DNA from 4 places in the Paenibacillus sp. Soil724D2 genome. Region 4 is predicted to be linked to each of the others. Evidence: riboswitches for the same ligand, from Rfam matches in the RefSeq annotation. Region 4 holds a riboswitch; each other region holds the start of a gene.

Region 1 (7,907 bases), on a different contig from region 4:
CGCCGATAACCCAAACCTTTTTACCGTTTTTCGCGCGGTCTTTCGCCTCGTTGAATACACCATTACCTGTGGAACCAGCTGCGTGGAAAATTACATCAGCGCCATCGTTGTAGATCGTTGCTGCTGCTGCTTTACCAAGGTCTGGCTTGTCAAAAGCGCCTGTATAGTTAATTTGAATTTTAGCATTTGGATTAACCGCTTTAACGCCAGCTACGAAACCAGCTTCAAAACGTTTGATAACCGGGATGTCGATACCGCCAACGAAGCCGATTTTGTTTGATTTTGTTGTTAGACCTGCAACTACCCCAACAAGGTAAGAACCTTCTTGCTCAGAGAATGTTACGGATTCTACGTTTGGAGCTTCAACGACATTATCAATGATCGCTAATTTAGCATTTGGGTTTTGAGTTGCTACTGTTTTTAGCGCATCGCCCATCAAGAAGCCGATACCCCAAGTTAGGTTGTAGCCGTCTTTAACGAATTGGTTTAAGTTAGGCGTGTAATCTGCATCGCCTTTACTTTCAAGGTTTTTCACTTTAACGCCTGTTTGTTTCTCAAGCGCCTTCAAGCCTTCCCATGCGCTTTGGTTAAAAGATTTATCATTGACGCCACCAATATCGGTAACCATTCCGATTTTGAAGTCTTTACCGCTGTTGTTGCTTGGTGCCGCAGAAGCTGTTGCAGCTGCAGAAGTAGCTGGAGTTGCTGAAGCCGCCGGTTTCGTTTCTTCTTTTTTGGCACAGCCGGAAAGAGCTAATGCAGAAACCGTTACAGCCATAAGAGCTGTTGAAAGCATTTTCTTCATGATTATTACCCCCATAGGATCAATTAATTTAAAACCACGAAATCTCACATTGTAGGTTGACCAAAATTAGTTAAATTATGTAAGACTGGCTATAAGCATGAGTGTATCATTTTGAAACCCAAGATAAAAGCGATACACCAGCAAATTAACATAATTCGTTATGTCATACAAGTTGACATGGTCTTTTTGTAAGCCCCTACAATATAGGTTCCAAGCCCCAATTATTTATTATACTACCACTGGTTAATAAAATCTAGATTACCCTTTGTTAATTTTATCGTTCATAAGTCTCATGAATTGTTCGGGTCCTAACGGGCTGCTGAACAGCATTCCTTGCACTTCCGTACACTGCAAAAGTCTCAAGTGCTCCAGTTGTTCTTCTGTTTCGACACCCTTTGCAATTAAATTTAAACCTAGACGGTGAGCCATGCGAATTATGGCAGCAGCCAGCAGCTGATTCTCATCGTCGTCTACCAAATCCCGAATCAATGTGCTATCTAATTTTACGCTATCGAGCGGCATACCTTCGAGCCCGCTTCGTGTAAAAAGACCTGTACACAGGTCATCCATCACGATACGCACTCCGAATTTCTTCAGGATAATCAATTTCTCGCTAGCCTCTTGTACATTGGAAGATGTGATACTTTCCGTAAGGTCCAGCTCCACCAACATGGGATTGATACCTGTTTCTTTCAAAACAACGGCAATTTCTTCAATAAAATGCTCATCTTTAAACTGTGAAGCCGTTACTGCTAAAGTCATTCTCAGCGGTGTGTAGCCCTCGTCCTGCCAGATTCTCATCTGTCTGCACGCCGTTCGTACAGCCCATTTTCCGATAGGTATCATGAAACCCATTTCCTCGGCCGCTTTCTTCCAATCCATACTAGTTGCGAGGAGGTTGTCTCCCCTGCTCCAATGAATGATCGCTTCCATTCCGATTAATTTTCGGTTTGTTATTTCATATTGAGGCTGATATAGGATTTCAAATTGATTGTTGTCTATGGCCAATCGGAGCTCTTTCTCCATGTGAGCTTTGCTCTTCACCATGGCATCGATGTCAGAGGCATAGAATTGGAACTGGTTATGCCCCCGATTCTTGGCCGCATACATCGCTTCATCTGCATACGCCATGAGCTGCTCAGGCAGCTTACCGTCTAACGGATACAACGCTATCCCTATACTAGCCGTTATGGTTACTGGCATTCCATCTAGGATAAAAGGCTCTTCCAGAGCCATTTGAATTCGGGAAGCTACAACTCTTGCATCTTCAGGCTTCGCAAAAGATTCTAGTAATATAGTAAACTCGTCGCCACCTTGGCGGTACACCGTATCCGATCCACGCAGGCAGCCCAGCAAACGTTCTGCTGCAAGGCGAATTAAACGATCACCGTAGGCATGACCTAATGAATCGTTGACATCCTTGAATCGGTCCATGTCCAAGAACATAACAGCCGCCAGTTGTTCATTACGCTGCGCATGCAGGAGCGCCCGCTCCAATCGGTCATTAAACAATCGGCGATTGGGTAATCCCGTTAATGTATCATGATAGGCCAGAAAGGCTAGTTGTTTACTCTTTTCTTCCTGCTCTCTACTAGTAAGAAGCAGTTGCCCTACACTCTTCGCAAAAAATAGACAGATTAGTGCTTGAACAAGCACACTAATGTAAACGTAAGGCGAAAAGGAGAAAGAAGAAGCAGCAAGTAGATTAATGGTCAACAAAAAGAAGCCCAGCACGCCCAAATAGACCAACGTTTGCGCTTTCATATGCTGTATCCACTTAGAAAGTATGCCTCTCATTCTTGAACCTCCTTATTTGATGAAAAAAAGGCTATTCCGAATCGGAATAGCCGTAGGTGTACCTGTCTAGGTAAACTGCAACCTGTCGGCAGCCCAGCCATCATTGTTGCGAGGGCAACCTTAGATCTGCAGCTTTGCGTCCTTACCTTTCGATAAGTTTGCCTTTTACGATATTAAGGGAATAAATGGGACTAATTAACTATATCATATTCATTCCACATTTGGCTATTTTTCCTCAAATAAGCAAGTTAAATAGCTTGGGGTCCTTATTTATTTCTATATAGCCATAATCCTTCTGAGATAGGCGCTCAATAAGACCTTCATAATCATCTTTATTTTTGAGCTCAATGCCGACCAGCGCTGGAGCGTCGTCCCTATTATTTTTTTTCGTATACTCAAATCTTGTAATATCGTCTGTGGGTCCTAAGACTTCTTCCAGAAATTCGCGCAAGGCCCCAGCACGCTGCGGGAAATTAAGGATAAAGTAGTGCTTCAAGCCTTCATACACGAGCGATCTTTCTTTAATCTGCTGCATACGGTCAATGTCATTGTTGCCGCCGCTGATGATACAAACCACATTCTTACCGCGAATCTGCTCCCGATAGGCATCGAGGGCTGAAACTGGGAGCGCGCCGGCCGGCTCAATGACAATCGCGTTATTGTTGTAAAGCTCCAGAATGGTTGTACATTCCTTGCCAGAAGGAACAATGACGATATCCTCAAGCTTTTCTTTACAAATGTCAAAAGTAAGCTCGCCCACTTGCTTCACGGCTGCTCCGTCTACGAACTTATCAATCGTGGGTAAGGTCACGACCTTCCCCTGCTTCAGCGCTTCCGTCATGCTTGCCGCGCCCTCCGGTTCAACACCGATGATACGTGTTCGTGGAGAAACACTATCCACATAGGTTGCAACTCCCGCTGCCAGGCCGCCTCCGCCAATCGTTGCGAAGATATAGTCAGGAGATTCGGGCATTTGATTCATAATCTCGAGACCAACTGTGCCTTGCCCAGCAATCGTGCGGACATCATCGAAAGGGTGTATGAACACTTTATTCTCTTGAGCACAGTAGGCTTTGGCATGGTTAGAGGAGTCATCGAATGAATCACCTGTGAGAATAACTTCAACAAAAGATCCGCCAAATAGCTTAACTTGGGAAATCTTTTGTCTCGGCGTTGTTGTCGGCATGAAGATTTTGCCTTCAATACCGAGTTGCTTACAGGAATAAGCCACTCCCTGCGCATGATTGCCAGCGCTCGCACACACGACACCTGCTTCGCGTTCCTCCGGTGTTAAGCTTTGAATCACATTATACGCTCCACGAATTTTGAAAGAACGGACAATTTGCATATCTTCACGTTTAAGATAAACGTTGCATTCATACAAGTTAGAGAGCAGCTCATTGCGTTGCAACGGCGAAGGTTCGATCACCCTGCTGAGCACATGATTGGCCCTAATAATATCTTCCAAACCTACTTTACTGGTAACAACCATTTTCTCTTACTTCCTTTCTCCGCATTGTGCTATTAAAGTTTTAAAGATTATTGTAGCACAACTCTGTCCGCCTGTACGAAAATAATATTGGCAGCGTTTTTTCCTGTGTTTCACTTCGTGCCCAGCAGGGTATTACATAGCAATACAACTTCAAAGGAGTGGTTCAAATGTCGACTCATCGCGATATCGATATCGAAGAACGCCATGTGGAGAAAAAATCGGATTCCAGTCTAGTTGCTTCTACTTTCATCAAATATGCCGCTTACGTCGTCATCATCTTCGGCGTCCTGTATTTCCTAGTTCGATATGTATTCCCAATGTTCTAGAGCTAGGACGCAATGTCCTTATCAGAGAAGGCAAGATAACATCTGTAGCCCGCTCAACCACAAGAAGCCTCAAACCCACTCATAAGTGGATTTAGAGGCTTCTTTTATTGGTTATGAGAGGAGTTAACTAACTCCCCTCAACAGCTTATTTAGTAATAGTAACGAGGCTGCTCCTGAAGCTCAGACCGTCTTTGCAAGAAGCGGTAAAAGGCGCTGGCCGCCTGTGCTTTCGTCACTTCTTGCTGAGGTACGAATTGTCCATCGTCTAGTGACATAATGTTCAGCCCCACTACAATAGCTGCATCCCCAACATGCTTAAGCTTAGCAGCATCTGTGAAATTGCCATTGAAGATACCGTCGAACTTCGTCAGGCTCTTGTAGCCAAGCGCCTTCACGATCAGCTGTGCCATTTCTTCACGATTCATAGCTGCTTCTGGATTAAATTCAGCACCTACATCTAGTAAACCGCGATCAACCGCATTTTCAACATAGGCAAAATAAGGAGAAGATTTGCTCACATCGGCAAATGATGCCTTCCGTTCTGCCCCGTAATAAATACCACCGTTACCGCCATTCATGGCAATAACGAGCATTTTGACTAACTCACCGCGTTGAATGGTTTGGTCTGGATTCACTTTGCCATCCTTCACGTCCAGCGCTTGATAATCAAGCATAAGCTGAAGCTCATTTTTAGCCCAGTGATTGTCAATGTCGCTTACTGTCACTTTGTCCAAGGACATTACATCACCTGTTTCACTATTCCGCCATTGACCGGTTTGCGCATCCAAAAGGAAAGGTTCACGGTTGAACTTAGGAACGAGTGAATAGACAAGCTTTGCATCTAATTTCCCGTCTGTCTTCAGATCCATGGATTGCGGGACATCCCCAGCTGCCACCATCACTCTGTATTTCTCCAGGGGAATTCCACCGATGAACCCGCTGCCTTCGGCCACATAATTTAACTTGATGTCAAACTGCGCGAGCCAAAGATCCTTGGCTTTATCAATGGCCAGCACCTGCGGCTTTTGCTGTGGATAAGGCAGATTGCTGATGGAGTAGTGATAACCAACAATTTGGCCGGTCACACGATCGATACTTACCGTTACTTCTTCATTCCCGGCATTTACACCATCGATCACGCGTTTAAAACTAATATCCCAATTGCGCATATGCTTCAGCTGATCTTCGGAATAATTTTTAGCCGATTGTACTTGAAGCGACAACTGATCGGTATAAGCAGGAAGCTGCTTTTTCACAAAATCAACACCGGTTGTTATCGCATCTTCCAAAGCAATTTTACCTTCTATCTCTTTATCGGCGTCAGGTCCGTAAGGGATGTAGCTGTTGAAATTTGTAATCTCTCCTGTCTTGCTGTTCACGCTAGCCCATGCGCCTTTACCGACGATTTTAACTTTGGAATCCTTCTCAGACGCCTCATTCCAACTTAAATTCCAATTTGAGATGGTTTCCCCTGTTTCAGGGTTGGTCGATTCATTATAGGATGCTTCTTGGATTTTGTAGTCGGAGGACAGGTTGAAAACCGTTGTCACCTTCTTAATCGCCTCTTCCTTAGTCAGGTCCAAGGTAGCAGGCGGCTTAGCAGCCAGTGGCTTGTCGGTTAAGGGCTTATTCCCCTCAGCATCTTCCATCCCTTTGACGGGGCTCCAGACCTCACCAGTTTCTGCATTCAAGGAAAAGCCGCCCAGCATGTAAGAAATAATCGGCAATTTCTTGCCTTTGGCACCGTATGGAATCTGGTAAAGCAAAGAAAGATTCGCCTTATCGCGGAACATTTGGGCAGCTTTCTCCTTAGAAATCGGCGTTACATTTTGCTGAAACGCGACATTGTCATCCCAGTTATAGTTATAATTCGTAACCTGTCCTTCCCCATTGACGACCACACTAATACCATTGGGAGCAAAGGGCACACCGCCAACAGATCGATCGAATCGAATATTGTACTGATAATTACCATTCAGCGGCGTTCGAAATGCATTTTCCTCTGAATCATTATAAACAAGCTCCTTCTGCTTCTCTGGGTTCACTTTGCCAATAAAGGCAGAAGCGGCGTCCTTGGCAGCTTTGAAATCCACCTTCGGCGGATAGCTTGGTTTGTGCTCAGGGTCATTGTCATTCATGGAAAAGGAGGTCAACGTTCCGTCCAATCCGTTAATCGATACGTTTAAGGAACCGTAATTCCGATCTTTCACCATTTTGGTGTAATTAATGTTCCACGTCGGGATATTCCGGCCATTCATGCTGTAATAAGCATTTAGACTAATAGATTGAAATGTATAGCCTTCCGGCACCGTTATGTAGGTCTTAGCTCGTTCAATGGCTTGTTCTTTGGTAATTTTGGCATCCAACTGCTTATCATCTTTTCCGGGAAATGCAGGTAGCGTGGGAGCTATGGACGTACTTCCTACAGCAGCTTCAGCCCAAACCCCAGGCGCAGCAGTGAGCAGCAGTGTCGATGCGAGTACCAATGTTCCTGCTTGTTTGATTAATTTCAAAGTCATCTTCCTCCTCAACTTTTTACGTTCCTCAAAACAGCTTTAATTCTTTAGAAGCATAGAGATTCCATAATAATCCTTGACGTATAAAACTGGAAAAAAGTTGCTTTAGGAAACTCGATTACTGCTATATATTTTTATTTACACGAAATGTCACTAGATCGAAACGATTTAAGGCTAAAAAACTAGGATTACTCAACAAAAAACACATATCTGAGCACCCTTTTATCGAATGCCAAACATGTGTAAAATTTCACTGCAATTATTACTACAACAGGTTATGGCTCATCTTGATTGGCTGTTCTCTTTGCTAAGTGTATGCATTAAATCCTGCATTTCACCTTGCGTCAAATTCCGCCATTTACCAACCTTCAAATTGCCCAGATGGATATGCATGATCCGAACCCTCTGCAGACGCACCACCCGATACCCGAACGCTTCGCACATCCGGCGAATTTGGCGGTTAAGCCCTTGTGTGAGAATGATTCGGAAAACGCGGTCACCAACTTGGTAAATCTCACAAGGCTTCGTCATCGTGCCCAGAATTCGGACCCCGCTAGCCATTCCTTGCAAAAACATCGGTGTAATCGGTCGATTGACCGTCACGATGTATTCTTTATCATGGTTGTTCTCCGCGCGCAGAATCTGGTTCACAATATCTCCGTTATTGGTCAGAAGGATAAGCCCTTCGGAATCTTTATCCAGTCTGCCGATCGGAAAAATGCGCTCTGAATGCCCGACGAAATCAACAATGTTGCCTCTGATATGCGCCTCTGTTGTACTTGTAATCCCCACAGGCTTATTAAGTGCAATATAAACATGCTCCTTCTTCTCGCCAATCGGTCGACCATCGACCCGAACTTCATCCCCAGGGCCAACGACACTCCCCAGTCCGGCAACCTCACCATTAATCGTAACGCGCTTCGCCTCTACCCACTTGTCCGCTTCCCGTCTGGAGCAAACACCGGTTTCGC
Region 2 (7,907 bases), on a different contig from region 4:
TTACAAAATACGCTGGAAATGAAGAAATAGCAGTCTCTAAAGGCTCTTATTCAACTGCATTTCTCCCGAATCCATACTTGGAAAAATCGGACTTTATTATGAAATTGACTCTTTTAAACAACACCATTCAACCGCGTGTTTGAATTCATTCATCCAACAACCTCAACCCAGCATAATTGACGATTGATCCCGGTTTAAGACCTCAATATTGAGCATGATTAGACGAATGAATCGAATGTCTTCTCCTACAAATTAGAAAACAAAACATCAGGATGGATTTAACTTTACCTCCCCCTAACCCAAAAACATTTAATTCCATATAGATAGAAAAAAAAGGATCTGAGTCGACGACTCAGATCCTTTTTTGAAAGAGATAAATATACTTTGAGGAACAACGCTCCGCGATTTCAATTTCTAACGTCTTTTTCCAAAAATTACGAATCGTAGTTCCGTTTCTTTAACAGTCTCTGCGATCTCTTAATCCTCTTCCGCTTCTTCTACCTCATATGTACATAGAAAACGCTCTACACCCGGATATTTCTCTCCGAGGCTGCGAATGACAAACCCAATATTCCGATAAAATTGGACTGACTCTTCATCCGTTTCTGCCACGATTCGAACGGGGTGCATATCTTCAATAATTTCTAGGATAATCCCTCGTCCAAAGCCTACCCCTCTGCTCTCCGGTTCAACGGCAAGATGAGTGATCGTCATCTCCTGATTATCACTGAGTTCAAAGCCGATAATGCCCACCATGATACCTTCGGATTCATATCCAAACAACCATAGATTAGCATCATTTTCATAACGATCAATGACAGGTTGCAACGCCTCAGGATCGGGGAAAACGCTGTAACTCAGCAGTTCTTGTATATCATTTTCATTTAGTCGGGATTTCACATTTACTAACATCTTTATTCACTACTTTCGTATTGTTATCTACACATAATCTAACAACTTAAGCAAGCTGTCAATATGAGCTACAGGGGAGATTCCCTTCTCCTTCATCAGATGTCCGCTCAGCCCGTAGCTGATAAAGGGAACTCCTGCATCTACGGACGCTCTGCCATCTATCCACGAATCTCCGATTGATATCCATTCGCTCTCAAGAATGTGTGGAAAATGCTGCTTAGCGGCTAAGTATCCAGATGGAGATGGTTTCATCGCTTCCATTTGTTCTCTTCCGATGATCAAATCAAAGTATGGATGAATTCCCGTTGTTTCCAGCGCTTGTACCGCTGCCTTGTATGAATTATTTGTCACAATAACCAGGACATATCCCGTCATTAAAGCTTTCAGGAGCTCGGAAACATGGGATTCCAGTCCTGCGCCTTCCATGCCGATTAGTTCATGTTGAACGACCATATGCATCACTTCTGTATAGGACTCTTCAGACATCCCGTTCGCTTTCACATACTCAATCATGGTTGAAGTGGTATGCTCTTGAATCGGAAAACCAACTGGCAATAAATCATGATCAATAAGGTAGTCCGCCACTTGCTTTTTCATCATTTGGAAATTAATCTTAGACCTCAGCAGTGTATTATCCATATCAAAAATAATGCCTCGAACATGGCTTGATTTATACATTGAACCTCACCTATCCATCTTTAGAACTATAAAAAATCAAGAAATTAGCATTATAAATTATTCTTAGTTGAATTCGACATCGTTCGCTAATTATATGCAAATACCGCTATAGACACGTCATTTTTAACTAATTATAATAGGGCGTATTAACTGGTATTTAAGCTTTACACATCACTGACTAGTGCCTTATGAACTACATAAATAGAATCGTAAAAAGCAAACCATTGGAAACAATGCGACGCAAAGCCATGACCTAAGGCATCCCTAATTGGGATTGCTATGGACGACAGGTTACCGAGTCAAGGAGTTCATCCTTTCATTCGGGATGGGCTTTTTTATTTATACGAAATGAGGTTGATTCATGCACCATACGCTAACAGATAATTATCCAATTTACCTCATGCTGCTAACGTTCATTATTTCAATAACTGCTCTTTACTTATCCTTTAATAACAAAAAAGCACTCCAAGCTTCGCTATTAGAGTCTGCTATCGATTGTATCATGATGTTTAATTCAAGTGGGAGGATCATTGCGTTTAATCCTGCAGCAGAAGCCATTTTGGGTTACGAACGCAAAGAAGCTCTAGGGCTAACGTTAATCGATTTTCTTTTTGAAAAAGATGGCCAGGAGACAACCTTCTTAAATCTGCTATTCACAGCCAAAGATGAATCGATTATCGGTAAGCGAACCGAATTGAAAGCATTTCGATCGGATGGCAGCGTGTTTCCAGCGGAAATAACGATTACGAGCACTCCGTATAAAGGAAGGCATGTTTATACAGCTTATCTCCGTGATCTGACTGAAAAAAAGAAGTCCGAGGAAATGATACAACAGCTAGCCTATTTTGATCTTCTGACAGGCTTGCCGAATCGCAACCAGTTCAATCAGCTTTTCCATGATGTGTTAAACAAAGCCAAACAACATAATCAAAGCTTAGCTCTACTTTTCCTTGATGTAAATCGGTTTAAACTCATTAACGATACCTTAGGCCACCACTTGGGAGATCTGGTGCTGCAAAAGTTCTCCGCACTGCTCTCGGAAAGCTTGTTTGCACAAAGCATTGTTTCCAGGCTAAGTGGCGATGAATTTGTGATTTTGTACCCATTCGGGAATCGGGAGTCAGCAGCTGTGCAAGCGGAGAAAATCATTCGACAACTGGAAGCTCCTTTCCAAATTGATGGTCGAAATGTTTTTGTTTCCACTAGTATCGGTATCTCTTTGTATCCAATCGATGGAGAAGATCCGGAGGTTCTACTGAAAAATGCTGATCAAGCGATGTATTTGGCCAAAGACCTCGGTGGAAACCATTATCATTTTTATGAACAGGAAATGAGTGTCATTTATTCGAGGAGAAGTGCATGTGAGCAATCCCTCCGGTCAGCTATAGAACATAATGAGCTCTACCTCATGTACCAACCCAAATTCCATATTCCTACTGGCAAAATAATCGGGGTAGAAGCTTTACTACGGTGGGATAGCCATGCGTTAGGAAGCGTCTCTCCGAAGGAATTTATTCCTATTGCTGAAGAGTCCGGACAAATTATTGCAATCGGAAAATGGGTTTTACAAACTGCCTGCTTACAAATGAATAAATGGCAAGCTGCGGGCATGGAGCCTGTTCCTATTGCAGTGAATATATCCTCTGTCCAGTTTCATCAAGAAGATTTGGTGACAATGATTCTCGAGATTCTGCATCAAAATAAGCTGGAAGCACAGTATTTAGAACTTGAAATGACCGAAAGCATTTCGATGAATTACGACCTTAGCTGCATGGAAAAGCTTTATGCTTTAAAGCGTGAGGGAGTTAAAATCTCTATCGATCATTTCGGAACTGGTTATTCTTCTTTAAGTTATTTACATAACTCTCCAGTGGATACGTTGAAAATTGATAAATCGATCGTTCATGAGATCTCTACCTATAATTCGGAATCTTCAATCATTGAAGCTATTATGGCTATGTCACATAGTTTAAAAATGAGTGTCATTGCCGTAGGTGTAGAAACTCATGAACAGCTCAATCTTCTAGAAAGATTTGGTTGTGAAAATATACAAGGATACTTATTCTCAGTTCCACTTACAGCTGAGCTATTTGAAAAGAGTTATGTTTTCCATGATACAAATGCTAGTCCAAATGCTTTATGAAAAAAAGCCAGAATGCGGAGGTTACTCCGTCTTCTGGCTTTTCAGATCGGACGCCGAACGAATAGCAAACGGCATGGCCAATGAAAGTAAGCTTGCCAAAAGTCCAAACACGAACATACCGTGAATACCTGTATAAAAGACGCTGGATTTCGTAAGGATTGCACCCATAATGGTTACGCTGACCGCTGTTCCAATATTCCGTGCAAAGAGCTGCAACGAGGTAGAAATCCCCTTCTGGTGCGCTGCTACAAGCTGCTGTGAACCGATTGTAGTAATAGTGAAGATTATCCCATAAGCAAGACCAAGCGTCGTTAGTGCGGTAAACGTGTACCAGAATGGAGTACCCTCATGTATGAAATAAAATAAGGCAGCTGTAATGACGAGTATTATATTACCTATGACTAGAAGCCGTTTATATCCATAGCGAATTACCCATTTCCCACCAGGAACAGCAACAGCCATCCACCCAATGGATGTGCTCAGAAGTGCAATACCGCTAACAAACAACGAGTAGCCTTGATTTTGCAGGAAGAGAGGTATGAAGCTGGAAGTCCCAAAGAGAGCCGCGCAGCTTAGAAAAGAGCTTGCAATCATAATGGCCACTGGACGATTGCGCAGCAGATTTAACGGAACGATTGGCGCAGGATGTTTTCTCTCATATAAAAAGAAAGCAATCATAAATATGCCTCCTAGCGCGCCATACATATAGCTATAACGCTCAACTGCTGTAGTAAGCAGCAATAAGGAAATGCCACAGGCAAACAAAATAGCTCCGCCATAATCGACTACGGCTTTCTTCGGTTGATACACTTCCTTATATGGCTGCAAGGCAAGAAGCGCAACGATACATACCGGTATATTAACGAAAAAAATCCACCGCCAACTCAGGTAGGTCACGAAAAACGTACCCAGTAGAGGTGCTAATATGGCAGATAACCCCCACATCCCTGTGAAATACGCTTGTACTTTACCTCGCTGCTCCACCGGATAAATATCTCCCGCAATAATGGCAGGAAAGGGCATCATCACCCCTGCACCAATTCCTTGAATCGCTCTGAACAAAATCAGCTGCAGCATACTCTGGGATAAACCGCAAAGCACAGATCCGAAAAGAAACAGAAGTATGCCTGCTGCATAGATCCGCTTCCGCCCAAATAGGTCAGATAATCTGCCAGCTAATGGAGCTAATACAGTAGACAGGACCATATAGGAGGTAAATGCCCATGCGTACAGGTCATTGCCACCAATTTCTTTCACAATAATCGGCATTGTGGTATTCGCAATCGTGGTATCGATAGACGACACTAATACCGCCAAAACGATACTCACCATAACCGTAGTTCGATTTCTAATGGATGTCACCTCCTAAATACTACTTTTTTTCACATCCACATATTGTAACTGATTCCAGAATGAATGAATAGCATGTTCAGAGCATTATGAAGTCAAATCAAAAAGAGTTAAAAGTTTTCCTTTACATAATGCTTTTCTATATAATAAAATTAATCCAATATGGTTAGTGGGTAATTGGATTGGGGACATGACAACATGACTTTAACAGTTTTATTTATGGGCGTATTTGTTGGTTTTATGGTCGGATTGACTGGTGTAGGCGGAGCTTCGCTGCTCACCCCCATTTTGATCCTGATTGGAATAAATCCTTCAATTGCCGTGGGAACAGACCTTCTTTATAATTCGATTACAAAGCTTTTTGGCACGATTCAGCATTGGCGGCAGAAAACGATTGATTTCAAGCTGGTTAAAATGTTGGCCATGGGTAGTATTCCAGGTGTAATTGCAGCTATTATTTTTTTAAAATTATTCAATTCGTTCTTTCATAATCAGGAGATCATTATTAAGCATGCTCTTGGTTATGTCTTGATTCTGGTGGCGTTTGCTACTTTGTTTAAAGTTTTCTTCGGCCACAAAATCAAAGAAAATCGCTGGCAGCTCCAATCTTTGGAGGAGAAACGAGGACTAACCATTACAATTGGGGCTGTACTGGGTTTTGTTGTCGGGCTTACGTCCATTGGATCCGGCTCCTTGTACGCTATTGCAATGCTTTACTTTTTCCGTATGAACCCGGCTCAGCTCGTCGGAACTGACATTGCTCACGCTTTCTTCCTTGCAACGGCAGCAGGCATTCTGCATGCCAGTATGGGGAATGTGAATTATACGCTCGTCCTCAACCTACTCATCGGTTCCGTTCCCGGCGTCGTTATCGGCAGCATGCTCTCTGCTAAGGCACCGACCAATGTTTTGCGCATGATTATTGCAAGTCTGGTATTGATTAGCGGCATTAAATTAATTGGCTGAATCAGAGCTGAGACTCCGTTTTTATTTCCATTGAACCGATCATTCATACGAAGAAGCGTCCGAGTAAACTTAATCGGACGCTTCTTGCTATGCTCTTAACTTGTCGTTTTGTGCGGTTCCCCGGGAAATACCTGCCTTTTATTTCAACGTCATTGCCGCTCTTATCGGGATAATGAATTGGCTCGTTGGCTTGATAATATGTAAACCCAGCATGAGTGACATTGCCAACATTTCCGTTACAGCAATTGCAGCAGCTATTCTCCAATATATCCCCTTTAACCCTTCTCCGCGTTTGCCCGATCAATAACCAGAATAGGCTGCAGAACTTTTCACTCCCATCTACCCAAGTTTTACATATATCCGTTTAATTAGTATATCATAGCCCTAATTCAGCGTGGCATTTACCCATTTTTCTTTGGAAATAGGCTATAGCCTACACCAGGAGATCGACCTTAGTCATACTTTGTGATGAATACCCAATGTGATGTTAAAGGAGCTACTGCATATGCTGCGACTAATGTGTAAAGGGAAGATCCATCGTGCGACGGTAACGGAAGCCGATTTGGATTACGTGGGAAGCATTACCATAGACAGTTTATTAATGCGTAAAGCGAATATTTTACCCTATGAACTGGTTCAAGTCACAAGTCTGCGAAACGCCACCCGGTGGAAAACTTACGCGATACCTGCGCCGGAAGGCTGCGGCAAGATCGGTTTGAATGGTCCCCCTGCCCACCTTTTTGCTCCTGGCGACCTCGTTATTATTCTAAGTATGGGACTCATGAATGAAGCCGAAATTAACAACCTCAAACCTCAAGTGGTCTTCGTTGATGAACGCAATCAACTGCTCAGGGTTGAAGAACATGATCTTGTTATTCTCAAGCAAGAAGCGAAATCTAATGACTAAACTAAACACAAGTAAATGGACCAAATATAAGCTGCTGCAGAAATCGTCTGAACTTCGTGTGAATCTTCCAGAAACAGCATGGCTGCGAAAAAGCTCTTTCTGGCGCATGATAAAAAAATACAGTCAGGTCATCATTAAACCAACTGGGAGCTATGGGGGCAATGGTGTCATTCGGATCAAAAAGATGGATTCTTCCACATATGAGGTACAGGATGGCGCTACGAAGAAAAATTTTACAAACCATACCCAATTAAACGCTTATATCAAAAAGAAAGCGAGCAAAAACAACATTATTCAGCAGCGAATTCCGCTTGCTACGGTGAATGACCGGCCCTTTGATCTCAGAGTGATGGTACAGCGACGCCTAAACTCACCTTGGGAAGTGACCGGTAAACTGGCCAAAGTGGCCGGAAAGGGCTTTATCGTAACGAATATTCGCATGAGCAGCGGCAAGGTCGTATCGGTGGAACATGCTCTCAAAAACTCGGCGCTCAAAAAGATGCGGGCTTCTGATCTCCTCTCACAGCTCGATAAAGTTGCCTTGCAAGCCGCTAAGAAATTGGGTCCTTATTATCCTTGGGTGCGGACGATGGGGATTGATATGGCATTCGATAAAGAAGGGAATGTTTGGATAATTGAGGTTAATTTCGCTCCAATGCTTGAGCTATTTTTGAAATTGAAGGATAAGTCGATGTTCTACAAGATAAAGTCATTTCACAAAAAGAAAAACAAAAACAAACCAAATATTTGAATCGCTAAAATAAGTTGGAAAAATAAAAATAAATCAAAAGACACAAGCCGTTTCCATCTTCTCCTCTTGGTAATAGTCTAAATAAGAGTTTGCAATAACAAAACTCTTATTAAAACTATAATAGTTTTCTATTGAAAACTTTGAGGAGGCCCGGAGATGAAGCGATTGGGGCTTTATTGCTCACGATGTTCTGCAAGGCT
Region 3 (7,907 bases), on a different contig from region 4:
TATTTACATTAACAGATACATATCGAATTTATAAGAGAAAAAAAAGTAACCAAGAGGCTATTTATACTACGATGTTTGGATCGGGAGTACCACTTAATGAGATGAGTGACGGTTATAGAACAATCACCGCATTAGCATGCGACATAATGATGATTCTACAAAAAATTTGGAAAGATAGTACGTATGCTCAGGGAATAGTATTGATTGATGAGATAGACTCGCATTTGCATCCAAGGTGGAAAATGCAAATCGTACAGCGTCTAAGATCAGTTTTCCCTCGACTCCAATTTATCGTGACAAGCCATGAGCCACTTACTTTAAGAGGTTTAAAAGAAGATGAGATAATGGTGCTTAGACGAAACATAAAAGGGAATATTTATTCACTCGCTGATCTGCCGTACCCTGAAGGTTTGAGGGTTGACCAATTACTAACTTCAGATTACTTTGGTCTGAACAATACCATTGACCCTGAAATCGAAATAGTCTTCAACAGATATTATCAACTCCTATCAAAAGATCATTTGAGTGAGAATGAGAAAACTGAACTTGAGGGAAATAGAGAGCTATTAAATAATTTGAAACTTTTAGGCGAGAATCAACGTGAGCAACTAGTGTTCGAAGCAATAGATAAATTTATATCTAAGAACAAAGAAATTATCAAAGAAGGTGAAGCAGAGAATCTAAAACAAGAAACATTATCTCGAATCGTTCAAATTTGGGAAGAAATTTGATAAGTTGGTGGACAAAATGATTTTTATTGATAAATCAAGAATTAATGCTCCGAAGTGTTTGACTAAACCGAACTCAATAGGAGTTAAAGAACGCGAAGATTTTATAAGATTCTATTCAGATGAAAATAATCATCAGAAAACGTATAAAGACTATAAAGCCTATCAGCATGAAGAAATTAAAGACGCTTTTAATAAATTGTTTCATAAGAAGTGTGCGTATTGCGAGAGTAATTATGCTAAAGTTCAGCCTGTGGATGTAGAACATTACAGGCCTAAAGGTGGCGTTGTTATTGATGGTATTTTAGTGAAACCAGGCTATTATTGGCTAGCTTCAGACTGGGAAAATCTCCTGCCATCTTGTATCGATTGTAATAGACATAGAACGCACAAGGTTGATGACGACGATGAAGAGTTTCTGTTGGGTAAAGCTAACCTCTTTCCAATTGCAAATGAATCAGCTAGAGCAAAGAAAGTTGGATATGAACCATATGAAATTAGGTTATTACTAAATCCATGTATTGATTCACCAGAAGAGCACTTGACGTTCCTTGAGGATGGTATTATTTTAGGTAAAAGCTTCATGGGAATGGTTTCAATTGAAACATATGGGCTGAGAAGAAAAGATTTAACTGATGCAAGGGAAGCACATGCAAAGAATATAAATAAAGCAATTTCCGATGTTAAATTTGGGTTATCTTTTATGGATAAACTTATTAATACTCCTGGGGCAGAAGCGCTAGTAAACATTTATGAAGAGAAGCTTAAGATTGATTTAAATGCATTAAAAAGCTTTTTGGATGAAAAGCAAGAATATGTAGCACTAGCAAGGCAAATGATTGATCCATTTATTGAGGCCTATCGAGCCAGGTTAAGAACTCCAATTAATTCAGTTTCGTGACTGTTATAAAAACACTAATTCCCTAGAATATGTTCATCTACTGGTATGAAATCAGGGATTAGGACCGATATTTACAAGGAAGCGACTCTAGAAGGGTAATCAGTGAGCAAGTTAACTGGTGGGACATGCAAAATTGAAATCGATGCACGAAGCGGATTGTAACTGCCTCTATGAAATTCTCATTTTTGACTCGCATGCGATATAATACGAGATCCTGCCAATGACTATAGAGTTTGCGATGCAGAATCGTGAAATCGGAAAAGATGCCGCGTTGAAATGGATTGAAAAAATAAGAAAGTCTGGCATGGATACTTTGCCTATTCGCCATTATATTTATTCATTGGATTTATACTCGCTGCTTTATATGACCCAAACTATTGTTAATTCGAGGAAATTGAAGATGTTATTATGAGATCTAAAATGATTATGAATTATTAATAAAATTGAATATTAACTAAATCTTTAGAGGAGAACTCAATGAAAGAATGGCTTATTAGACTTGAAGAAACAATAGAACGTATTTCTGAAAATGCAAGATCTGCTATACATGAAAAATTAACTAGAATAATAAGTGAATACATTTTTGTTTTTGGGAAATTGATAACTAAAATAATTAATGTACTTATCACGATTCTTATTACGGTCGGACGTATGTTACTTAATGGATTTGTACTATTTCTAGGTGTAATTATAGGTATCATATTTATTATTGTATCGAGTAGCGATAGATTTAATGCAGAAAATATAATAACATACATATTTCTGTTAATAATATCATTTTGCTTCCTTGGTCTGAAACAAGAGAGAATTAATAAATCAGTCGCTCTATCTTCAATAGTAAATTTTTTCTGCGTGCCTTTTGTTGCTACCTTTTTTTTAGTATATTTTATCGATACTAGTTCAGTAGCTGGTAAATGGTTCTTTATTATAGCTATAATTTTATCATTTTTTATATTTTCCTTACCATTTGTTATTCGTGTAAAAAAAGATAAAACAATACTGAATACATATAAGGTTGCGCTCGATTTTAATGAATCAATTTTTTGGATAGTTCTTACTTTATTAACTATGGATTATTTGAAAATAATTAATTTGTTTCCTGTTGACTCATCTAATGGGAAAGATATAGTTGAAAAGTTAAAAGTTGCACTATTCCCTTTTTTAATGCAACCAAGATTACTCAAAGCATATATTAATTATAAATTATTAAAACTTTAGCCCGCTTAATAATTTGATAACTCAATTTTCAGAACTAAGTTCTCCGAACAAACTATGATATAGCAAGGAAGACCATAAATCCATTTTACTGATGCTGTTTCGATGATAATAGAGACCAAGAATTCAGTAATTTTTACCTTACAGGGTATATGTAAGAACAAGCTTTTCTCTAACATATGTCAGTCAAGTTATCGAATTAGGAGTTGTTTGATTGAGAAGTATTTGAATCATATTAATGGTAGCCAAATGTTTACCGTAGGGTATGTGTCCCAGGCCCATTCTTGATTCCGTTGCAAAGGGATTTTACCAGTGTGCTGATTTCGGGGAATAAATAGTGGTTTGGCATCTGAATAGTTTTTTCGTGCAGCGAGGTACTCTTCAATGCCTCGCTGGGCACATCACTGGAAATCCCTCACCTTATTTGTCTTCTTCTCCCGTATACAAATCAGCGCCCCGATAGTTCATCTTTTTCAACGACATCACTTCCCCTTAAGTTCAGCATGTCACTATTCCGTAGTCTTGAATTAATGCCAACAGTGAATAAATAATAGACCCGTAGGTTTGCTGCATTTAAAAAGGTCTTCACTGAATTGATTTTTTTGTCACGAATCGCTATACGAACGCCACTTATGGAAGCCCTTCCACATTATCAATAATAAATTCAGCATTTCAGAAGAAAGTTTATGAAGGAAATTATTGATAGATTTTAGCTCCAATTATACAAAATGCAATTATGTATGATTACTTCAAAATTTCATTTGCTATTGCGTATGTAAATGCTATTACTAGGTACAAGAAGCACAGCATTCAAGCTTCTTAAGGTGTGTAAATCATTGGTAGCATATCTTCAGTTTCGTTCGTCAAAACTCCGCCTCCCACTTGGGGAACCATGCCGAAAGTTGTAATATTTAGTTGACTGGTTAAGTCTTTAGACCTATACTGTAAATAACTAGGAGCTTCTAATAACTACTAGACAATAGCAAGCTTATTGAAAAGTAAGGACGCAAAGCTTCGGGCCTAAGGATGAGCTACTCTATGGTGGCCGAGTTGCCTAAAGTGGTGTGTCCAAATTAACTCATCACACTTGCGTGTGATGTTTTTTTCGAATTTCAAGAATAAACCGAAAATTATTAATTTTCAATCTTAAAGGAGGCTGGAAGTACAATGGAATTTACCAGTCTAGACTATGAACTGGAATCGATGGTTTCTAAGATTAATTTGGATAAACATCCCATTCTCAAAGAAAATTATTCAATTCGATATTCATATGTCGTATTTATCTATATTGCTTTGAAATCAAGTAAAAGAAACAATGAGCAGATTTTAGATATTATGAATTCTTATAAGACTGCTTTTCATATCACAGAACATGACTTTGATAAGTTTATGGACCTTAGTTCTAATAACGAAACTGATTTACTACAAAAGGGAATTAGACTCATAGGTTACGATAAGAACTGGTTACTTAAATGGAAATTTATTGAGGCCAATTACTGCATACTTTTGCTGGCTGAACTATTATTTCTGAATCTCTCTAATTTTGAACAGTTTTACCATAATAAAATAATACAACTTTATTCTGACTTGTTCGAAATTGCACCTTCAACAACTGTTCAAATCAGGCTGATATTACTAAAGATTCTAGCACATGAAAATGTGAATAGTTTGTTGGAAAATAAAAAGTTATCTTGCTTGTCCTATTTCTATCATATTATACAAGAACATCGAAACTTTGATCTGATCAAACAACCGAGAGTATTAATTATCGCTACAATGAGCTCTGGGAAATCGACCGTATTAAATGCTCTTATCGGTAAACAGATGTTTCCATCTGAAAATAAAGCATGCACATCCAAAATAGTTGAGTTTACCAATAACCCTGTGTTAAGGAAAGAGGTTGGTGTTGCTTCCGGGACCTTATTAGATAGTCGAAGGGATGTAACTTATTCCGATGTTACTGATTGGAACCATAATCCCGATGTGAGTAGGATTCAGTTAGAAGGCAGAGTACATTCGTATTCTGAGCTCAAGGGACATAAGATATCGTTTATGGATACGCCTGGCACTAATAATTCGAGGGATAGGGAGCACGGTGAAATTACGTATAATATATTACAAACAGCAGACATTGATATGATTTTATATGTATTAAACGTAACTAACCTTGCATCTGAGGATGATAGCATTCTATTGAAAAATGTTTTAAAAGTAGCGCTAGATAAGAATATTATCTTTTTGCTGAACAAGGTGGATCAACTGGATTTGGATGCTGATGACGACATGTTTGACTCTTTGAATATTGCAATCAAATACATCACCGATCATGGCGTTAAATCTCCAACTGTAATTCCAATCTCAGCTTATGCAGCAAGCTTGTTTACTTATGCACTGGAAGGAAGAGAGCTTACAAGAAAAGAAACAAGAGATCTTCTCTCCTTTTATAGTTTATTTCAAATTCCTGAATATGATATGAATGTTATCGCAAGAAATCTTAATAGCTCTTTATCCATCTCTGAAGTTAAAATTCAAAGCCACATCGATGTCCAAGTCGGTAATATTGTGCTTAGCTCACAATCCTTACAAAAAGCTCTGAATAAAACTGGTATTGGCTTGTTGGAGCGCTTTTTATTACAGTTAACCAGTTGAGAAATCAAATTACGGAAGGTGACATAAATGACAGAAGTATTTTTAAGATATAATCCCTATAAAGTGGAAACAAAGATTTTATTTGATGGGGAAAACATCAGCCAAGACAGCAGGCTGGTCAAATTTTATAATGAACGGTTACAGGTTTGGTTGGACCAATTGATTGATATCTTAATTGGCGAGCTTAACGAAACGGAATTTAAAATTGTATTTCAGGGTACATTACCGGACTTCGACGATATAAGAGAAGCTTGTATGAAATATAATCAGAAACGACTTGCCGCTATCCAACTTGATCATATTCCGGCAGAAGGAAGACAAGATAAAATAAGTGAATTAACCGAGCTAGTGGGAGATATGCAGAGAGGTCCGTTTGATGAACTACGCAGCGAGGTCATAAGGAAAAATTTTGACAAAGCGCTTAGTACAGATTTTGAAATTGCTGTAATTGCGACGATGAGTTCAGGAAAATCAACATTAATCAACTCCTTATTGGGAAAAGAGTTTATGCCATCCAAGCAAGCTGCATGTACGGCGACCATTGCTAGTATTAAAAATGTGCCTGGACGGGAAGAGTTCATCGGACGCTGCTATGATAAGGATGGTAAAGAAAATGAGCCGCTGCAGCCTCTTGATAGTGAGCGGATGAAGCACTTCAATGATAATGAAGAAGTGTCCCATATCGAAATTGAAGGATCAATCCCTTACATATCATCGAAGAGAATGAATTTAATTCTTGTAGATACACCAGGACCTAACAATTCTAGAAACAGCGCACATAAGGATCATACGTATCGCGTTATCAAAAATGAAACTAAACCATTGGTTCTATATGTTTTGAATTCAACTCAGCTAAGTACCGATGACGATAATAACTTGTTAACTATTGTTGCCGAGCAAATGAAGAGCGGTGGAAAGCAGTCGAAGGACAGGTTTATTTTTGCAGTTAATAAAATTGATCTTTTCGATCCAGAGAGGGAAACCATTGAAGATACATTAAATGACGTTAAACAATATCTTCAAGATAAGGGAATTGAGAATCCTAATATATTTCCTGTTTCTGCTGAGAGTGCCAAAGTCATCCGGATGCATCAGAACGGTATAAATCTTACACGGAAACAGCAGCAAATTTTGAATTCACATGACTTTTTTATCGATGAGCCCCAAATGCACTTGGTTAAGTATGCTCCGTTAAGCAACACCAAGAAGCAAAAGTTGATAGATGACATTCATAGAGCCAAGAGAGAACAGGATACCTATAGTGAGGCACTGATACACTCCGGTATTCCGTCCATAGAAGAAGCTATCAATGAATACCTGGATAAGTATGCAGTGACATCGAAAATTACGGCGGCCGTTAGTTCGTTTAAAGATGTTGTTGAAGGGAAGCGTCTGGAGCAAAATCTTCAAACTGAAATGGCTACAAACGAGCAGTTGCGTAACAATATTAATCGACAAATGAACCGTATTCAAGAGGAAATAGCTAAAGGACAAAAGGCTGCTGTTTTTAAAGAAAGAATTAATCGCAAAAAATATGAGATTCATCCTGTGATTCGTCGTGTTGAAGGGAAAGTTGAAACAAAGATTGATAATTTTACAGCTCACTTTATTAATGAAGGTAGTATTGAAGAGAATAGAGCGAAACAAATTATAGATAGGCTGCTAGAAGATATTTCTTCTCTGCAGAGTGATATTAAAACCGATCTGGAATTAATCATTTTAGCTACCATGCAAAATGATGCCGAACAGCTGCTTGAGGAGTATAGGAGTTATGTAAAAGATTTAATTGAAGTTAGTGGAGACGCTATTCAAGCAGACGAGTTCCAAATTTTCGAAGCATATATCCCGCAGGTGGACTCACTGATGGAAGATCTCAAGTATTCCAAGTCTGTAGCTGACGGAGAAACATGGGTTAGCACTTCTTCTTGGTGGAATCCTTTCTCTTGGGGAGAAGGCTATTATAAAACCGTATACAAAACAAAAATATTTGTGGACGTAGATAAAATTGCCGAAGAGGTTCTGTACCCAGCAAAAAAAGAACTTCTTCAAAATGTTAAGGAAGCTGAAAAGTATCTGCACATAGAAGAGCAAAAATTAAAAACATTCTTTAATACAGAGATTGATCGGTTGGAAAAATTGCTGTTGTTAAAAGTTAAGGAAATTGAGGAGTTATCAAGTAACAATGAAGTGTTGGAGAAGAAGCTGAAAGAGGATCATGAAAAGAGATTATGGTTGCAAGACTTTGTTATACGTTTGGATCGAATTCTAGAAATCTAAGGGAGAGTTGTTCGGGATGACATTTCAGCCACAAACGTTTTTACGAGATGCGGTAAGTAAAGGCGACATGGAGCAAGTTAGGGTTGGTTTAAGTACCTATCTTTCCAAAAATCCAACGAATGAAGGGAATGAAGTGA
Region 4 (7,907 bases):
TCAAATGGCGGCTGATCGTACCCAGGTTCCTTTGGAATAACAAGTGCAGCTACAAAGTAGATGAAAATGACTGTTCCTCCAGTGAAGATTGTGGTAATCACCACTAACAAACGTAATAGCGTTGCATCTACATTCATGGCCTCGGCGAGTCCACCGCATAGGCCAGTAACTTTCTTATCTCTTCGTGAGCGGTATAGTTTGCTCATGATTACTTGGCTCCCTCCTGCTGCAGTCTGTTTCTAAGAGCTTCCATTTCAGCATCTACTGCCGGGTTCCCCCCGCTATAGTAGCTTTCGCGCCCCATTCGTCTTACATCGCGGAGCGTTCTGGCATGCAGCTCCATATCGGATACGCGCTCTTCCAAGCGACCGAACATCCGTGGTGTCGCATCCTGCGTCACACTGCTTCTAGCATGCAGTCTTTGCTGCAACCGTGCGGACTCCATTCGCGCTAAGTAGTAGCTGCGTTTGTCTGCCACTTCCTTGTAATCCGCTTTAAGCTGCTGCAGCTCTTCATCTAAATCAAGGATGGACTGCTTTGCTTGGTCGTACAATTCATGATACTGCTCACTTTTCTCTTCGGCTTGCAGCTTTTCTTGAAGCACGATCCTTGCCATATGTTCTTCGCCGGCCTTCAGAGCCAACAGCGCCTGATGCTCGCGCTTCTCTTTGGTTTCCAGCGCCGTCAGATATTGCTGTCGGAGTGAAGCGGCGTGGCTTACACATTGTTGATACAGTCTCTCGGACTGTTGAAGCTGCTCACGCTGCGCTGCTAAGTACTGGTCAATCAAGCGGACCGGGTCTTCCGATCGCTCCAAATGTTCATTCAGTGTTGCTACGGTAATGTCTCTCATTCGCCTAAATAGGCTCATCTCTCATACCACCTTTTTCACTCTCTGTATTCGTTTCATTCCATTACACAGTTCTTCTTGTTAACATCGAAACTCCGTAACCTATCAACCCAATCGCCAGTAAAATGATGATCCAACCAGCTAACTTACCTATCAGGATGATAGCGCCAAGCCCTGCAATAATCCAACCGATTTTGCTGCCGTTCTGTATGCCTACATAACCAAGGCCAACCATTCCTATTGGAATCAAGTATCCCATCACCGAGCCAATAAATGGTCCCATGTGAACGCCTAGCTTATTTAACAGAATCAGTGCACCGAATGCGATTAGCAGAGCGGCTAAGCCTGTATTTCTTTTCATCGTTTCGTCACCGCCTTTCGTTGTTTGCTTTGTTGTTTGCTGTGCTCTTGTTCATGTCTTTATTTTAGGTAAAAACGAAGCTTTCCAAAACGGACTAACGACGGTATTTGTTCCTAGACCTTAGTCGGGGCGCATCTAAGACCTGTGTCAGGCAAAAACAGTGTTTATACGACAGACGTTTTGGTTAAATACTTAACGAACTCGGTCACCAACGCTTTTATCCTGGGAAAAGGAAGGTTTAACTTAGATGAAACAACGATTACAAACGTTAACTATACGCATCCTATTATCCGCTCTATTCCTTCTATTACTCCCTACTTATGCTTGGGAAGCAACGGCGATAGCGCCTGTTTCGAAATCGTTTAAGGCGGATATTCTTAGTAAAGAGCCATTGCCTATGGTAAAACTTTTTCGTACTGTTCCCAAAAAAACGTCCACGGCAAGTAACGCGCCTCTCTTTTCTTTTTCCGTGCTGAGCGATATACATGTGGGTGCAAAAGACGAAGATTCTCAAAAGCGCTTCCGTGCTGCTTTAGCCGATCACCGTCTTATTCGACCTGACAGCAAACTTATGGTACTGAATGGTGACCTTAGCAATGGCAACGAAGCCGATAATCGGAGTCTGGTCAGCGTTATGAGCGAACACCCTTTACCTCCCGTACATGCAACGATGGGAAATCATGAGTATTATGGAATGTGGCAGACGAAGAGTGGCGGTCAAGATACCAGCAGGCTGAATCCGAATTGGACAAGCCAAAAGGCCATTGACCTATTCCATCAGATGTTTAATTATGAAAAGCCCTACCATGAGCTCGTCATGGAGGACTATCACTTTCTATTTCTTGGGGGTGAGTTTTATCGCGATGTGGATCCTAACGTGAAAGAAGACGCTTATCTATCCACTGAACAGCTTACTTGGTTTCAAGATAAATTGAAGGAAGCTGCGGCTGCGGCGCCGGACAAGCCTATCTTCGTGTTCCTGCATCAACCGCTCGTTCATACCGTGGACGGCTCGGATCAAGAGCTCGGAGTTGTACAGCATGAAGAGCTTAGGGCGATTGTAAATGCGTATCCGAATCCGAATGTGGTGTTCTTCAGTGGACATACCCACTGGAATTTGGAGACTACAAAGCAGATTAAACAGCTGGAGTTCCTAGCAGTATCTAGCGCCTCTGTCCACGAAATATGGAATTCGAAAAATGAGCCTGAAGGCAGCGCGGCTAGCCAGAGTATTGTTGTGGACGTTTATACGGATCGTATTGTGATTCAGGGGCGTGAGCATTCGGAGAAGAGATGGATTGAGCCGCCATTTGTGAAGCGTTATGGGGCGGAATTGAAAAAACTACCGAGCGTTGCCGCTAGGTAGTTAATGATCATTTATAACTTCGTTCAACAAAGAAATTACAAAAATATTTAGAGCAGTTTTTGTAATCTAACAAAATCTTGCCGCATTTGCTGCGGGTCGCATGTATCGTACGGAAAGATAGTAATTGAAACAACTCATTTATGAAGCAAAAAAAGTTTTATCCGGAAAACCGTCTCCCTCTGCATAACATCTTGCAATAGCAGAAGCAGCCTTCATGAACATATGGTCTTTGGTTGTACCTGGGACTCTCTCTAGCTGCCGAAATTCCTCATGAACTAGATTAAATTCAATTTCACCCAAACTTTCTTCTGTTGGACCAAATTTGTATATGACCTTTTCGGCATCGTCGAATACTTTAATCAGCATAAGATATGTTGCCATTTTGAGACCCTCCTTTCTTTTTTGGCAATAAAAAAACAAGCCCCTAAAGAGTATCCCGGCTATCATCCCATGACATGTGATTCATGGCTTAGACCCGTGGCTTTGCGTCTCCACCTTTCGATGGATTTGCCTTTGTTCATTATTGCTTGATATTAGGTGTGTTTGAGTGATTATTTCTAGTTGTAAAGAACTATCTATTTCCATGGTATTCCATAAAATAATGAAATTCAACATTTTTCTACAAAAAAGAGGTAATCCGTACACAAAGTGTGTGATTTCATACAAAAAAGTTTAAGTAGAACAATGTTCTTGGCGTTACGCCCTTCTCCATTCATACCATACCATCGTACTGATATCCATCCTCCAAATAAGAAACGACCGTCCCAACTAGGGTACGGTCGCCAAATTCGCCTGCTACATTTAATTAATAAATTTTAAAACCTTCAAAGATTGATACAGTATCTTAGCACTTTGTCCTCGATCCGCGAGTGTTGTAGGGGAGAAGGTTGAATCGGTAAGACCATTAACAATGCCTTCCTGTATACCAACTGCAACTGCCTCTCTTGCCCATGGTTGAATGCTCAATTGATCTCCAAATTTGTTAATAGCCGCGTTCTTTTCCGTTTCCGTTAATTGTTTGGTGTATCCGCCTGCTTGCAGCATACTGTGAACCATTTTCATCATTTCCTGACGGGTAATCGGTTGGTTTGGTTTAAAGGTACCATCCTCATATCCACTTACTAAACCAGCCTCAACAGCAGCATACACGGGCGCAGCATACCATGCGTTTGTTTGTACATCATTAAATTTTGCAGGCAATCCACTCTTTGGCTGAATGCCAAGCCCTCTTATGAGTAAGGCAGCAAATTCAGCACGTGTAACTGGACTATCATATCCAAAAGAACCGTTATCATAACCAGAAACAATGAATTTAGATGCCAGGGTTTCAATTGCTTCCTTGGCAAAATGAGACGAAGGTACATCTTCAAAAGTTTTTACATTCTTCACTAAGGAATAAATGGAATTACCCTTACGTATCATATTTGCTTGCAGTGTTCCATCTTCACTAACCGTGAAAAACGTTGGAACTGGATAGTAAGTATTTGTAATGGGATCAAATACCACACCAGCCAAATTCTTGATAGCAGTAATGTTCGTCAGCCCAGGAACCAATAGGGAATGCTGAATGTAAGAGTTTACTGTGGTTATCTCGGTTTGTTTATCCCCAGACACCGCTTGTATTGTAAAATCAATTGGTTTTAATACTTGCTCTACAGAGGATTTTTGAAGCAGGATACCAAAAGACTTTTCTAACTCGGCATCAATTTTGCTTAAAGATACTGTGATTTTTGTAGTATCTATAGCTAGACCTTGTTGTTGAACTGCTTGTTTGATCGAATCCGCACTAAACTTTACTTCCCCTATTGAAGATTGAACGTGAATCATGGTTTCGGCATTCAAGGAGGCTGCTTGTGTGATTGCAGATGCACTTAACTCCGTTTGAGCAAAGTCCCCTTGTCCTTGAATCTCTATAACAACCGTTTTAATCAAAGAATCCACTTGACTCAGTAATTGCTTAGCAATGATTTCAGCCAATTGTTTATTTGTAAATGTAAGCTTGACTACAATTTGTCCCTTATCGTTAGTACTTATCTCCACTTTTGGTACAGTTGAATCTGGTACCGTTCCTGAACCTGAACCTGAACCTGAATCTGATCCTGAACCTGGATTTGGATTTGGATTTGGATCTGGAACATGAATTGGATCTGTTCCCTGATCTGGAGTCCCTATAGTCTCAATACTCTCCAATACCGATAGATTTTTGCTTTCTCCGGATGTATTCACAGCTGCTATTGCGATTTTGACAGCACCAGAAGGTAGTACAGTTCCATTAGGAATCGTAATTCGATATGAACTTCCTGTTGTTTTTTTAACTATAGCTAAATTTCCCACTTTTTCATTATTAGCGTTCAAGAAAAACACTTTATATCCAGTCAGTTGCGACTGATCAATAGCAGCTTTCCATGAAAGAGCGCCTCCCACTTTGCCAGTATCCGTTTCCGTGCTTGTAAAGGATATTGCACCGGGAGCCGGGAGATAAACAGAATTGGCTACTGTTACAGGCACAGCAGAGATATTATCCCAAACATTAATTAAACTGATCATATTCAGTTCCTGCTGCAAATGATTGAGAGCTACAACTCCAATATTTACAGCATTACTGGGCACGGTTTGGATATTGTAAACACCATACGTAACTGTTCCAGCATTTACCTTGGTGATCGCATTACCAACGGCCTGTAAATTTGCATCTAGAAAATAAACTGCGTAGCCTGTAATTCCTGTTTCATCGCCTGGCGACCACTGAAGGGAGCCAGTATATAATCCAGAGGACGTATTAGCCTCAGTGAACGATAGCTTTCCAGTCAAGAAATTCGGTGAATCATAAATAGGTGATGCCGTATATTTGACGCTTTCCGCATAAGCATTTTTAGAGAAAACACCCATTTGCTTGGCATTAGCAGGTATGGCTGTGCTGGCCACAGAGATTGTATTGGCACCGCCTTTTGCTAGTTCGCCTATCATACCTAGCTTATTGCCTTGAGCATCCAAATAATAAGCAGTATAGCTTGTAATATAGGATTGATCATCCGGTACTGCCCATTTCAAGCTGCCCTGTATTTGCCCGGATGTGTAGTTCGTGTCAGTAAAGCTTGAGCTTTTGGGAACTTCCCTAGGGATCTTAATCTCCTCAACACTTGTATAACGATAGATACCATTTTTAGCTAGACTATAGAGCACTACACTGCCGTCATCTGCCATCGTCACGTTATCTATTGTAAAAGGAAGGTCGAAAAGCTTATTCGCATTGGTTCGATCATAAACAGCTTTTTTCGAGAAGACATATTGATTTCTTGCAAAAATGACCTGCTCTCCGTATGAGGCATTTACTAACTTCAAATTACTAGCGTCCAGCTTTTTCCCTGCAAAAAAGACTTCTGCTTCATCTTTTACCAATGGTCGGGATGAAGGTGAATATCCGTTTGATTTATCATATGTTTTATATTTCCCAGCATTAGCTGGATCCGGGCCAACCAGCGATAAAGAAGAAGGGGATGACTGCGATTCCCCAATATATAGTTTGTTTAATTCAGGACTATAGATGAGGTCACCTTGATAGAACGATGTGTTGATTTGATCACTGAACACAACCTTTTTAGATACTCCGGAAGCAACATCATACGTATACAAATTACGATTACCACTGCCTCCGTATTCTGGTAAATAATAGATTGTATCTGCGCTAATTGCGATTTGGAATGGTGGCTCATTAACGATCAAACTTGCAATGGCGCCGGTGTATTGAGTATCGGTAACAGCAATTTTAGTACTACCGAACAAAGCCACATAAAGCTTCCCATTATAAATATCAATATCTGTCGGCTTCGAGCCTATGAACATCTCATGCTCAATAGAAAGCGTAGCAGGATTAATATATAGAAGTTTGTTTGTATCTTGGGATACGGCATATACGAGGCCAGTTTCTTGACTGAATACCATATCCGTTATCGGTACAGTAAAGCTTAATTTATTATCCGAATAGGTTGCTTGCGTAATCGTATTTGTAGGCGTCAGATTAAGTGATACCTTATCAACCGTCTTTGTTGACGTATTGAATAAATAAACCGCATCCGTACTATCCATTAGTACTCTTTCTGTTGTGTAAGGCAGGTTCGTAATTTTCGTAAAGTTATCTCGATCATACACAGCGGTATCGGAAAATACATAGCTGCCTTTTACATGATAAAGTTTATTCTCATAGTAACCATCTTTGTAGTCCCCATGTATGATTTTTAAATTGCTCTTATCTAATTTATGCCCTGCAAAAAACACGTCGTTACCATCTAGGATAACTTTACGGTTTGGGTAGGAGAAGCCATAGCCTTCATAATAGGTAGATTGATTATTAGGTATTAAAGTGTCTGTCTGGGTACTATAAGCAGCTAGATCGGTACCACTTAAACCACTTTCGCCCACATACAACGTGTGAGTTGTTGTATCCACAACGAGATCAGCCATATAGTAATCATTTGGATATACGTCAACTTGTGTCTCTTGATTGGAAGTTAAATTAATATCGTATATAAAACTAGAGTTGTCCTTAACTACATAGTAAAGTTTAGTCCCATCAACAGCTACACGAAATGGAGATCGGCCGCCCGCTGTGTTAATCGTCGATGAAATGGCTTGTGAGGCGATGTCGACAACCTTAATTTGCGTCGCCCCCGATAAGGGAATGTACAACTTCCCATTATCCATGGCAATTCCAGATGGGCCGGAACCTATCGGCAATTGTTTAACAACCTGAAGATCACTTGTACGGATAAACAGCAGCTCATTCGTATCGCTTGTAATCGCATAAATGTAACCAGCTGACTCATCGAGCTTCCAGTCAATAACACTTTTATTCAGTACATTACTGATAGTTGTTGCTGATGCATGGCTAGTAGAACGGTAAAATACATTACTCATTGTGAAGAATAGTAAGAATAATATAAGAACAGAAGCTATCTTTTTTTTAACTTGCACCTTATAGACTAACTTTTCCATCTTGGACCTCCTAGAAATTTAGTAAAACAAAAAACCTCCGCAAAGCCATTCGCTTATTTTGCCTGCCGTTAATCCACTGTGAATTCTCTCTGTTTCAATCACTAAGCGGGCTGCGGGAATTGAGTCCAAATGCAAGCAAGCCGCTTTGGTAGATTTTTAAGGCTGGGGTACGTCAATCTTATATTTACCCTGGAAGATTACTTTACCATCCTTATCGTATGTAGTTCCTTGGCCATGACGTGTCATGTAAGTTTTGGAATATTCGCCAACATAACGTTCGCCATTTTTGTAATAGATCGTCCCGAAATAGGTTCCATTTTCTTTAAGCGCGAGTTCTA

Evidence for each region. A riboswitch is a leader RNA that binds a small molecule or an ion and turns the genes downstream of it on or off. The one in region 4 is predicted to bind cyclic di-GMP.
Region 1: another riboswitch for cyclic di-GMP. It lies ahead of ASG85_RS29885 (putative bifunctional diguanylate cyclase/phosphodiesterase); the one in region 4 lies ahead of ASG85_RS15985 (hypothetical protein).
Region 2: another riboswitch for cyclic di-GMP. It lies ahead of ASG85_RS30365 (putative bifunctional diguanylate cyclase/phosphodiesterase); the one in region 4 lies ahead of ASG85_RS15985 (hypothetical protein).
Region 3: another riboswitch for cyclic di-GMP. It lies ahead of ASG85_RS06990 (dynamin family protein); the one in region 4 lies ahead of ASG85_RS15985 (hypothetical protein).

What each region holds. Positions count from the first base shown of each region.
Region 1 is NZ_LMRY01000046.1:11,360-19,266, forward strand. Features, by position in the region: gene ASG85_RS29880 (BMP family lipoprotein) at 1-805, opposite strand, end outside; gene ASG85_RS29885 (putative bifunctional diguanylate cyclase/phosphodiesterase) at 1,064-2,602, opposite strand; cyclic di-GMP riboswitch class I at 2,687-2,775, opposite strand; gene ilvA (threonine ammonia-lyase IlvA) at 2,838-4,094, opposite strand; gene ASG85_RS38785 (hypothetical protein) at 4,262-4,420, shown strand; gene ASG85_RS29895 (S-layer homology domain-containing protein) at 4,570-6,933, opposite strand; gene rluF (23S rRNA pseudouridine(2604) synthase RluF) at 7,219-7,907, opposite strand, start outside.
Region 2 is NZ_LMRY01000056.1:29-7,935, forward strand. Features, by position in the region: gene ASG85_RS30355 (GNAT family N-acetyltransferase) at 478-900, opposite strand; gene ASG85_RS30360 (HAD family hydrolase) at 940-1,590, opposite strand; cyclic di-GMP riboswitch class I at 1,796-1,889, shown strand; gene ASG85_RS30365 (putative bifunctional diguanylate cyclase/phosphodiesterase) at 1,952-3,733, shown strand; gene ASG85_RS30370 (MFS transporter) at 3,755-5,086, opposite strand; gene ASG85_RS30375 (sulfite exporter TauE/SafE family protein) at 5,282-6,049, shown strand; gene panD (aspartate 1-decarboxylase) at 6,555-6,956, shown strand; gene ASG85_RS30385 (YheC/YheD family protein) at 6,949-7,707, shown strand; gene ASG85_RS30390 (threonine synthase) at 7,864-7,907, shown strand, end outside.
Region 3 is NZ_LMRY01000005.1:49,918-57,824, reverse strand. Features, by position in the region: gene ASG85_RS07010 (AAA family ATPase) at 1-731, shown strand, start outside; gene ASG85_RS07005 (hypothetical protein) at 748-1,629, shown strand; gene ASG85_RS07000 (hypothetical protein) at 1,850-2,041, shown strand; gene ASG85_RS06995 (hypothetical protein) at 2,107-2,847, shown strand; cyclic di-GMP riboswitch class I at 3,816-3,902, shown strand; gene ASG85_RS06990 (dynamin family protein) at 4,012-5,493, shown strand; gene ASG85_RS06985 (dynamin family protein) at 5,521-7,770, shown strand; gene ASG85_RS06980 (hypothetical protein) at 7,787-7,907, shown strand, end outside.
Region 4 is NZ_LMRY01000015.1:7,768-15,674, reverse strand. Features, by position in the region: gene ASG85_RS16005 (PspC domain-containing protein) at 1-206, opposite strand, end outside; gene ASG85_RS16000 (PspA/IM30 family protein) at 209-871, opposite strand; gene ASG85_RS15995 (LiaF transmembrane domain-containing protein) at 915-1,211, opposite strand; gene ASG85_RS15990 (metallophosphoesterase family protein) at 1,459-2,577, shown strand; gene ASG85_RS15985 (hypothetical protein) at 2,716-2,958, opposite strand; cyclic di-GMP riboswitch class I at 3,005-3,099, opposite strand; gene ASG85_RS15980 (S-layer homology domain-containing protein) at 3,379-7,569, opposite strand; gene ASG85_RS15975 (stalk domain-containing protein) at 7,726-7,907, opposite strand, start outside.